3 regions of the Leuconostoc sp. XM4 genome follow, and region 2 is predicted to be linked to each of the others. Evidence: riboswitches for the same ligand, from Rfam matches in the RefSeq annotation. Region 2 holds a riboswitch; each other region holds the start of a gene.

Region 1 (3,286 bases), 240 kb from region 2:
CTTCATATCGCAGAGCGTTTTTAAAAATACTCGTTAAGTGTGTTCGTTGTTCAACAGTTTGTTTCGCTGTCATACTATCAAACTTTTGAATTAGCCATTTAGTCAGTGCGCTAAATTCAGGTGAGCTATACATCTCGATCCATTGACTATAAAGTACGTGTTTGGAACCTGGCGAGTGAGATAAGCTTTTGCCAATTGCTTCATAGCCCCACATACAAGGCAACAATGCTGCCAAGAGTTCTGCTTGTCCGCCAGTTTGAGAAACTGACAATAAATAATTTGTATACGCCAAAGTTGTTGGGGCTGGCTGTGCTGATGCCAAAGTTTCCTCACTAATGTTAAATTGGGCAGCATATTGCCGATGAAGCGCCATTTCATCCGTTAAGGTTGAATGAAGAATCGTTGAAAATTGCGTCATGCTCTCTAGGTCTGTACTTTTAAGCGCACCTAGAGCAAATATCTTGGCATAATGAATAAGATAAACATAATCTTGTATCATATAATATTTAAATTTCTCCACGGGTAAAGTACCCTCACCAATTTCTTGAACAAATGGATGTTTTAAATTAGCTTGCCAAACATCGCTAAGTTCTGTAAGAATTTCTTGACTAAATACCATTATTACTCCTTTTTAGTATGTGTCCACTCCGCAATAAAATGTGCTAAAGATTGACTGTACCGCACCAAACGCTCAATTGAAATGCTTTCATCAACAGCATGCGCATTATTTAAATCACCCGGACCATAAATGGCAGCCGGAATGTGCGCATCACCAAACCAGCCACCATCAGTGACACTGGTCGAAAAAGAGATGTTAGTCCTAGTTCCAAATGTAATCTGGTGTGACTTTAATAGTGATTGAACTGCAGCGTGGTTTTCATCTATTTCTAGTGCTGGGAAAATTTCACCTCGATCTTCAATCATAGAAGTCCCACCCCATTCAAAAATAGGTAAGTGATTTTGTAACCATGGATCGGCTTGCGCTAAACGAGTTACAAAGGATTCAATTTCTTTAGTGACAGATTGATAGGTTTCATTGGGATAAAAATGGACTGTTATCCATAAACGCGCTTCATCTGCTACGAAGGCTGCATGTCGTCCACCCTCAATCACTGCTGGATTAATCGTATTTGTACCAGCAGGAAACCCTGGGTACACCTTATTTATTGCCCAGTCACGTTCTAGCTCTTGTAAACCAATAATTATCTTGGCCATCTTCTCAATAGCGCTTGCTGCTCGCAAACCACCACCAGCATGAATCATTTTACGACGTAAGCCATCGTGATACGTTTGATCACTTTTAATTGTTATCCATCCCGTGATAACACCGCCTTGCCCTTGAACCTCTAAGTCACTTGAGTCTGTTACGAGTGCAAAGTCTGCTGTATAACCATGATCAATGGTTGATTTTGTGCCAGCTTCACCAACTTCCTCACCAATAACGGATTCAAATAATACTTTCCCTGGTAAAGAAATGTTTTGGTCATGTAAAGTTTTTAAGGCGAACAATGCCGCTGCTAGTCCACCCTTCATATCTGATACACCACGACCAATTAATCGATCATCCTGAATAACAGTCTCAAAAGGTGAAAAAGACCATTGCTCATCAGGGTTTAACGAGGCAACGTCAATATGTCCATTAATAATCAAGCTCTGATATGTCGAATCACCGTTTTTGGTTCCAACCACAATGTCATCGTTGTCATATAATGCCCATTGATCAATATCAAATCCTAAAGGCCGTAAGTAGTCAGCAACAAAATTTTGAGCCTCACGTGTGTTACGCGCTGGTGGCGCTGGGGTCTCAAAAGCAACCAACTGCTTTACCAATTCTAATAAATCATCTTGCTGCGACGCAATTTGTTGAGTAACTTTTGTTAAATCCATGCTTTACCTCCACAAAAAAAGCACTTTTGTCAGCGGACAAAAGTGCTCAAAAATTGCTTTAAATATGTATTGCTAACAAGTTACTGTTGCATCACACAATTCACTTTCCTCCGCTGGCATTATCCATCTCAGGTTCAAAGGGTTCTTCTCAGCCAATTGGCGCCCCTAGTTATTTACTATTCAATTATTAACCGAGTATATCTTATTTTGAAACCTCTGTCAAAAGACACGCGTAATTACTTACATGAACCTTTGTTTATGTTTTACGGTTACGATGGTGTAATTGAGCATGATCTTGGGAACTGGAATATCTCCTTTCACTATGACTTCAAAAATTGTTTCTTTGCCGTAAGCGTTTTATAAATGCCGCCAAAGAATAATCCAACTGTGAACCCAGAAACAATACCATAAAAAATGTTGAAATTCATCTGAGTGTAAAGTACTGGATGGATAGCGAGAATAACGTTTAGAATATATTTTACTAGAAAATTGGTTAGCATAATAACTAAAGGTAAGGTACTACCCTCCTGAATTAATTGGCCATCTTCAACATAAAAAGATCGTCGCATATAAAGTAAGTAACTGAACAAAAATCCTAAAATCAATGCCACCAGGTAAAAACTCAGCAAAGTATTTGGAGAAGCAAATTTGTTTACTACTGTATTTAGACCCCAAATAACGAAAATAAAAGGCATTATGATTGATCTTCCAATAGAAGCAGGACTGTCATTTATTAATGACGTACCTCGTTTAATTAGTATAATTAAAACAACCCATACCCAGAACGGTGTGTTGTTAATGATTTCGAAAATAAATTTTAGTATATCAGCCATGATGATACTTCCCTTCTTTACATAAATTTTGGTTAGTGTGAAATGACAATTTACACAACAAACAAACCGGATCAACAAAATTTCTACATTAGAAATATCTTTCAACACTCAATATCATACTGAAAAATATAACTGTTGAGATAAGAATTACGACAAGAGGTAAAAATACTTGACGACGGGTCAGTGTGTAAATGTAAGTGGTGACCATTTATATGTAAGGGAAAAAATCATCATCTATCTGGAGGGGAAAGTCAAAGGATTATACAATTGTCTCGTCCTCAAAAATCATTCACAAAATCTTTTTATCGTTCTTTCAAAAGTGAACACCGTATTTAATTCTTAAGCCAGTTATTCATTTTCTAAATGAAAGTGCTTAGCAACACAAAAATATAAATTATGTTAAACTCACATATAGTAAGGTATGTTCAAAAATGAGCCTAATTTGAGGAAATAAAAAATGAAAATATTTGTTATTGGTGCTAATGGTCGTGTTGGTCAAGAGTTAATCAAGCACCTGATTAATCAACATCACGAAATCATAGCTGGATCACGAAACCCCGAAAGGA
Region 2 (3,286 bases):
TGAAACAAATCACGAATTTTCACAGCGTATTCTTGTACAGAAATTGGTTGCTCTAATTGTCCGATCCTGCCAAGACCAGTTTTCTTATCTACATTTGGTACTAAAGGCACTACATCTTGAATGCCAAGTGCTTCGGCCAACCAATCATTCATGCCACCTTGTGCACTGTCCATATTAGTATGTGAAGCATAAACAACGATATGGTGTTGAATCAAATCTGCATACATTCGATTTTGAGGCTGTGATAAGTCTAGACTTTTCGCCGGGAAGAACATGACCTCATGGTGTGCCCATATAAAATCGACCTGATTATCGATTGCTTCTTGAACTACTTCTGGACGAACATCAAGGGCTGTCATTACTCGATGTACAGGCTGCTTAGGATCACCAATTTGCAGTCCCGTGGGGTCACCCTCCTCAGCTAATTGTTTCGGCGCAAAAAGTTCAATCTTGTCAATTAACTCTTGTGCAATCACTTGATAACCTCCTGAATTTGCTGATATTTTTTTTTCCAATCTTGATAAATGGGTGAATCAGCTTTTCCAGCAAATTCAAGATTTTCAAAAATTGTGTCGATACGATCCAATTCTTTCTGCCATTTAGCAACAAAAACTGACGTTTTTCTCTTTCGCAAGACAGGACCAAATTTTTTATCGAGGCTTGATAAACTTTGGGTGCCCTTTGTTGCAATCATAATTTCATAAAAGTGGTTATCCTCTTGTTCAATAACCTCGTCGTTAATTTTATACTGATGGTTGTTTAGCCATGTTCGCACAATGTGCTCATCAGTATTAGGTTGTAGTATAAGCGTTTCAAAACGTTTTGCTCTTGAAAATCCCGCTTCTAATATATCTGTAATTAAGACACCACCCACACCAGCGATTGTGACCGTGTCAATATGATCCTCATCTTTAATTGCCGCTAATCCATTCGCCAATCTCGCCTCAAGTTGTGTGGTTAACGCTCTTCGAACAATTTCGTGCTGCGCATTTTCGTAAGGTCCTTTAGCAACCTCACCAGCAATCGCAAACGATATTTTGTTATTGATTAATAGATTAGCAGGTAAATAGGCGTGATCAGAGCCAATATCGGCTACCCTTGCGCCTTTGGGTACAAATGAAGCCACAGCTGCAAGCCGTGGTGAAAGATGAATACTGTCCATTTTCTATCCTTAGAGTTGTTTTTTTTACTCATTTTAGTATAACAAATAAGTCAATATCTCGCTGATATCATGTACTTTTAATTAATAAAGACCACAAGTTACATCATACTCAAATTTCATAATTAAAAACATTAGAATGTTAGAAAATATAACATGATTTTGGGATTAAATTCTATTGCATACGAATAGTTTGCACGATAATTTGTCTTGTGTTACACTCTAGGCGTGAGCTTTTCACAAATAACTGAAAACACCAAAATCTGGGGTGCCGTCGCGCTGAGATAAAACCCATCACACCTGATCTAGTTAATACTAGCGTAGGGAGATTTACTTGAAAATGTATTAATGAACTGACATATCTTGACGGTACTATGTTTTGTAACGTTATCACTATAATATATGATGATGAAATAACACAAGTTTGTTAAGTAGCGTTTCTGCATTGAGATCATGACCACAATTTTTCAAGCCAGTCTTCCTTGTGAAGTCTGGCTTTTTCTAATTACACCCGATTTTGCGGTGATTTCGGTTACATCAATTATTAACCAATAAGTCATGTAAGCAGTTGTATAGCTCATGCACCTATTGGTTAATATCGGAAATTTTAGGAGGTTTTGCAAATGTCTGCAAACAAATGGTCACTTCGCGATGTTATCTTCATCGCACTAATCGGTGTTTTTTTTGGATTTATATTTTGGGCTTGGGCATTTGGTTATAATGTCATCGCTGCCTTTTTAACACCATTTGGATTAAGCGCATATGCTAATGATGCAACATTGGGTCCTTGGCTAATGGCTGGTCCGATGGCTGGGTTCATCTTACGTCGTCCTGGCGCATCAATTATAGGTGAAACACTTGGCGGCACAATTGAAATGGTGTTTGGCTCTCAATGGGGTGTCATGAACGTTGTTTCTGCATTAATTCAAGGGTTTGGTACCGAACTTGGATTTGCTGTATTTGGCTACCGTCGTTGGGACAAAACGAGTTTGTCAATGTCTGTTATCACAGTTACCATTGTGACGTTTATTTGGGACCTGTTCCGTAATGGTTATGCTGACTACTCATTTGGTTTGTTGATTGGATTATTTATTACTCGCCTCATTTCAGCAGCTATTTTTGCAGGAGTTATCGTTTACTTCACACAAAAATTAGTTGCTAAATCAGGTATCCTAGAGGTCAATAAAAACGAGGTGGTCTCATGATATCAAGTATTGCGGTCCAAGTATTGCCGATGACAGCTGACACAGAAGAAGTCATTCGCATAGTTGATCATGTGATTGCTTATATTGACAAGAGTGGTGTCAACTATCAGGTAGGTGCTTTCGAATCAACTCTCGAAGGTGATTACGATCAACTAATGGATATTTTAAAAAATTTGCCCAAGGTTGCAGCAGAAATTAGTGACATCCCTGTCATGGTATACAGCAAAATAAACATGGCTACAGATTCTGATGTTTTAACCATTGCAAAGAAAACAGATAAATATAAATAAGCGGAATTTCCGCGTACATAGGGAATTATTATGGTTACTCATTTAAAACATATCAGTTTGTCATATGGCAATACAAAAATACTTGATGATACCACCATGTCAATATCTCACAATAGTTTTAACCTGCTAATTGGTCCCTCTGGCTCTGGAAAATCAACCCTTCTCCGAATATTTGCAGGATTATATCCGCAACTAAAAGGTGAAGTACTTGTTAATGATCAAGCAGTTACCACATTACCGGCTAACGAGAAAACCAAAGTCGTCGGTTTTTTATTTCAAGATCCAGACACCCAATTTGTTATGAAAACACCACTGGATGAATTGGTTTTCACTTTAGAAAACTTGCAAGTTCATCCTTCTGATATCAAGCAACGTGCAACGCACGCTTTAGAATTTGTTGGTATTTCAGACTTAACTCATCAAGACATTGACACCTTATCAGGTGGTGAAAAACAAAAAGTTGCATTGGCTATCATTGTTGCAATGCAAAGTGATTTCTTATTATTAGACGAACCTTTTGCAAATATTGATAGCCAATCTCGCCAAGACCTATTAGCTAAATTGAAAGATTTACAAATACAGGGACAAACCACTATATTAATCACTGATCATGATTTACATGGGTACGAACC
Region 3 (3,286 bases), 180 kb from region 2:
GAACTAATCTCTGTCATGCCGTACATATTTATAATTTGTTCGCGTGTCACCTTAAATGTGCTCTCCAAATCAGCATATAAGTCAGTCATACTCACTTCTTTTGACTTGCCCTTAAATCCACCAGTATCAAAAATAATGCTTTCTTTTGCCAGATTAAAGGATTGATGATGTTGCTGTAAGTATGCCAATAGATGAACATAAGAAAACGAAGCACCCAAAAGTAATATGGACTCATGATTTTTTTCTGCTTCTTGAAGAGCAACGATTAGTTCCGAATAGTTTAGTTGGTTATTTTCAAAAAAGATATGGCTATTTTCAGTACCAAATTCTCGTATAGCGGTTGATATATAGCGAGATAAAGAAGAGTTAGGGTTATCTGCCATACCCGGAAACAAAGAAAGTATTCTAATTTTATCCGTATTAGGCAAAACGTTTTTCTTGAATCCTGCCCGCATAGATTCTTCCCAAATATTTAAATTCGAGATATAATGTTTGCTTCTATGATTAATATTTGTTGTGCCACTCGAATAAAAAACATCCGCAGCTTGATTAATATCTTCGGTTGACAGAATTAATTCTTTGTACGCTTGAATCGGAATTAGCGGAACCTCGCGCCAGTTTTTTACGGTCAAGAGGTTTTTATGTCGTAATTGGGCAAATTTTTTATATGGTAAATTGTTTTGAAATTGATAAGCAAAAATGCGCATAGCTAGCTGATTGAAGTCCGATTCATATCGCTCTGTTTGATGATCCTTGTATTTATTAATGAAAGTTAAAATGTCGCTTTGAATTTTTTTAGATTTTTCAATCATGAGATCCTCTTATATTTTTTATCATTCGTGGTAAGTTAACCAAGGCAAACTGTAAGATGATGGCAGACAACGCACCGACTAATATGCTATTAGATAATAATTCACCTGTAACACCTGACCAGCCGGTTGCATAGTTGGGCAGAGCAATCGCTAGTATGATAGACAATCCAATAATCATGTTATTTTCATTGTTGTCAGGCGCTCTTTTCAAAATGTTGAATCCAGTCAGAATTAAAGTTGTTGCTGCGGGCAAAAATATGCCCCCAATCACTGGACTAGGCGTTATTGCCAAAAACGCACCAATTTTAGGAACAAAACCTAGTACGACAAACAAAATTCCTGCAATAATTACTGGTATTCTCGAAACATTACCAGTTAAGTTTAAAATCCCTACATTCTGCGCAAAAGCAGTTGTTGGAAAGGCTCCGAACAAGGATGAAAACATTGATCCCGCAGATTCGCCAATTAGACCATTTTGAATGCGCCTTGGTGAAATATTTTCTTTTAAAGTATCGCCAGCTGCCTGATAGACACCTAAAGCCTCTACCACTGCAACCACATAGGCAACAAAGAATGTCAAAAACATGACCCAATTAAACTTTAGCGATCCATAAGGCAATAAATGAGGCATGCCAAACCATGATTTTGTTGATAATACGCTGTAATCTACGACACCTAACGAAACTGCTAGAATATCACCAACAATTAGCGCGATTAAAAAGGAAAAACGCTTCCAAAATCCCTTACCAAATATCGACAATAGAATGACAATAGTTGCTGTAGTAACAGACAAAATAAGTGTTGTTGGTGAAGAGAAACCTTTATCACCTGGATAACCACCTAAGAATTCAGATAGTGTGAATCCAGATAAAGAAATACCAACCAAAAATATTAGTGTTCCGGTAATTGCTGGTGTCAATAATTTGATTAGTTTATTGATAAGTCCTGTAACGGACAATAAAAATACAATGAGTGCACTCAGTAAAATTGAACCACTCGCCGTTGCTAACTGACCAGCTTTACCAGCATTAATCATTAACGCGTCAAAAGCAGCTGACGGCCCTTGAACAATAGGCAGCTTCGCTAATTTTGTTGCCTGTGTAAGCGTGACTAATCCTGAAACAATAAAAATCGTGTTCACAAGATTAGTTGATAAGTTCAGTGAGAGCCCTGCGGCAGCGGCAACATAAATTGGATCTAACCATACGTTAGAAACAAACACGTGCTGTATTCCAGCTAGGCCATGATCCATGATTCGATTATGTTTTGGTGTCATCATAATTAAATTCCTTTTCCAATAAAAAAAGTGCCCTTAAATACATAAAAAAGGACACTTTTGACAACAGTACATGTCGTTATCAAATATTGGTCACTTTCCTACGCTAGTATTAACTAGATCAGGTTCAAAGGGACCGATATACATCATCTCAGTCTTTGCGACGCCCCTAGTGATTATTATTCATTTTTCAAAAAAATCCTCTCAACAAGTCATTTTATGCAATAAAAAAACATTTTTCTCACCTAGAGAAAAATGCTACGTTAAAAAATGTAGCACTTTCCTACGCTGATGTTAATCAGTTCAGGTTCGAAGGGTTCTTCTCAGCCATTTTGGCGCCCCTAGCACAAGCATTATTGTATCATAAATTTTCTATTAAATGTAAGTAATTCATTCTATTTTTCACATAAGTTTGTCATTAAGTGATATCCTTACTGATGAAATTTACCTTTCACAAATCAGCCAGTCGAGTATATAAAAAATACCAGTCTGTTACTAAACACAGACCAGTATTTTGATGCCTCGTCATTAAGGCTGTACTTGTGTTTTCCCCTGCTCATCATTGTACAACTTAGTATCATATATTTTGATAAATGGTAAGTAAATAATGAAAGCTATTACAACACAGATTATTGCTAAGACTGCTGCTTTCCAATCAACGGTACTAATAAATGCACCGATTCCGGCTGGGGATGGCCATGGTGCTTGAATAACAATTGGCCGAATGATATGGAAGTTAATGGCTGCATAAGCAACGGAAGCTGTTGCCATTGGTGCCAAGAAAAATGGAATAGCTAGATAAGGATTATAAACAATTGGTAATCCAAATATTAACGGCTCGTTAATATTAAAAAGTGATGGTACGATTGAAGCTCGGCCTAAAACTTTTAGTTGTTCGGAACGTGCTAGTAAAGTAATAAATATGCATAATCCAAGTGTCGCACCAGAGCCACCTAAGATAGCAAAGGCATTATTAAATTCTCCAGCAAACGGTATGTTAGCCCCATTTGAATTTGCTACCATATTTGCTAAGAAGATAGGCGTAATAAATGCGGAAATAATGTTAGCGCCATGAATACCAACAATCCACAAGGCATGAATCAAGAACTCAATCACCATAATTCCTAGCCAGGTGCTAGTCATGCTTGTAACGAAGCTAAATGGTATTGCAATCATTTTGAAAATGTCAGTACCGAGT

What was found. A riboswitch is a leader RNA that binds a small molecule or an ion and turns the genes downstream of it on or off. The one in region 2 is predicted to bind thiamine pyrophosphate.
Region 1: linked by a shared signal. The riboswitch ahead of RHP64_RS04890 (acetylornithine deacetylase) and the one ahead of RHP64_RS03785 (ECF transporter S component) in region 2 are both predicted to bind thiamine pyrophosphate.
Region 3: linked by a shared signal. The riboswitch ahead of RHP64_RS04610 (solute carrier family 23 protein) and the one ahead of RHP64_RS03785 (ECF transporter S component) in region 2 are both predicted to bind thiamine pyrophosphate.

Annotation. Positions count from the first base shown of each region.
Region 1 is NZ_CP134507.1:974,893-978,178, reverse strand. It holds gene tenA (thiaminase II) at 1-619, opposite strand, end outside; gene RHP64_RS04890 (acetylornithine deacetylase) at 622-1,887, opposite strand; TPP riboswitch at 1,976-2,064, opposite strand; gene RHP64_RS04885 (DUF6622 family protein) at 2,208-2,720, opposite strand; gene RHP64_RS04880 (NAD(P)-binding oxidoreductase) at 3,178-3,286, shown strand, end outside.
Region 2 is NZ_CP134507.1:737,900-741,185, reverse strand. It holds gene RHP64_RS03795 (Nif3-like dinuclear metal center hexameric protein) at 1-476, opposite strand, end outside; gene RHP64_RS03790 (tRNA (adenine(22)-N(1))-methyltransferase) at 473-1,162, opposite strand; TPP riboswitch at 1,414-1,503, shown strand; gene RHP64_RS03785 (ECF transporter S component) at 1,783-2,364, shown strand; gene RHP64_RS03780 (thiamine-binding protein) at 2,361-2,654, shown strand; gene RHP64_RS03775 (ATP-binding cassette domain-containing protein) at 2,685-3,286, shown strand, end outside.
Region 3 is NZ_CP134507.1:922,115-925,400, reverse strand. It holds gene RHP64_RS04615 (LuxE/PaaK family acyltransferase) at 1-812, opposite strand, end outside; gene RHP64_RS04610 (solute carrier family 23 protein) at 805-2,091, opposite strand; TPP riboswitch at 2,170-2,269, opposite strand; TPP riboswitch at 2,352-2,441, opposite strand; gene celB (PTS cellobiose transporter subunit IIC) at 2,617-3,286, opposite strand, start outside.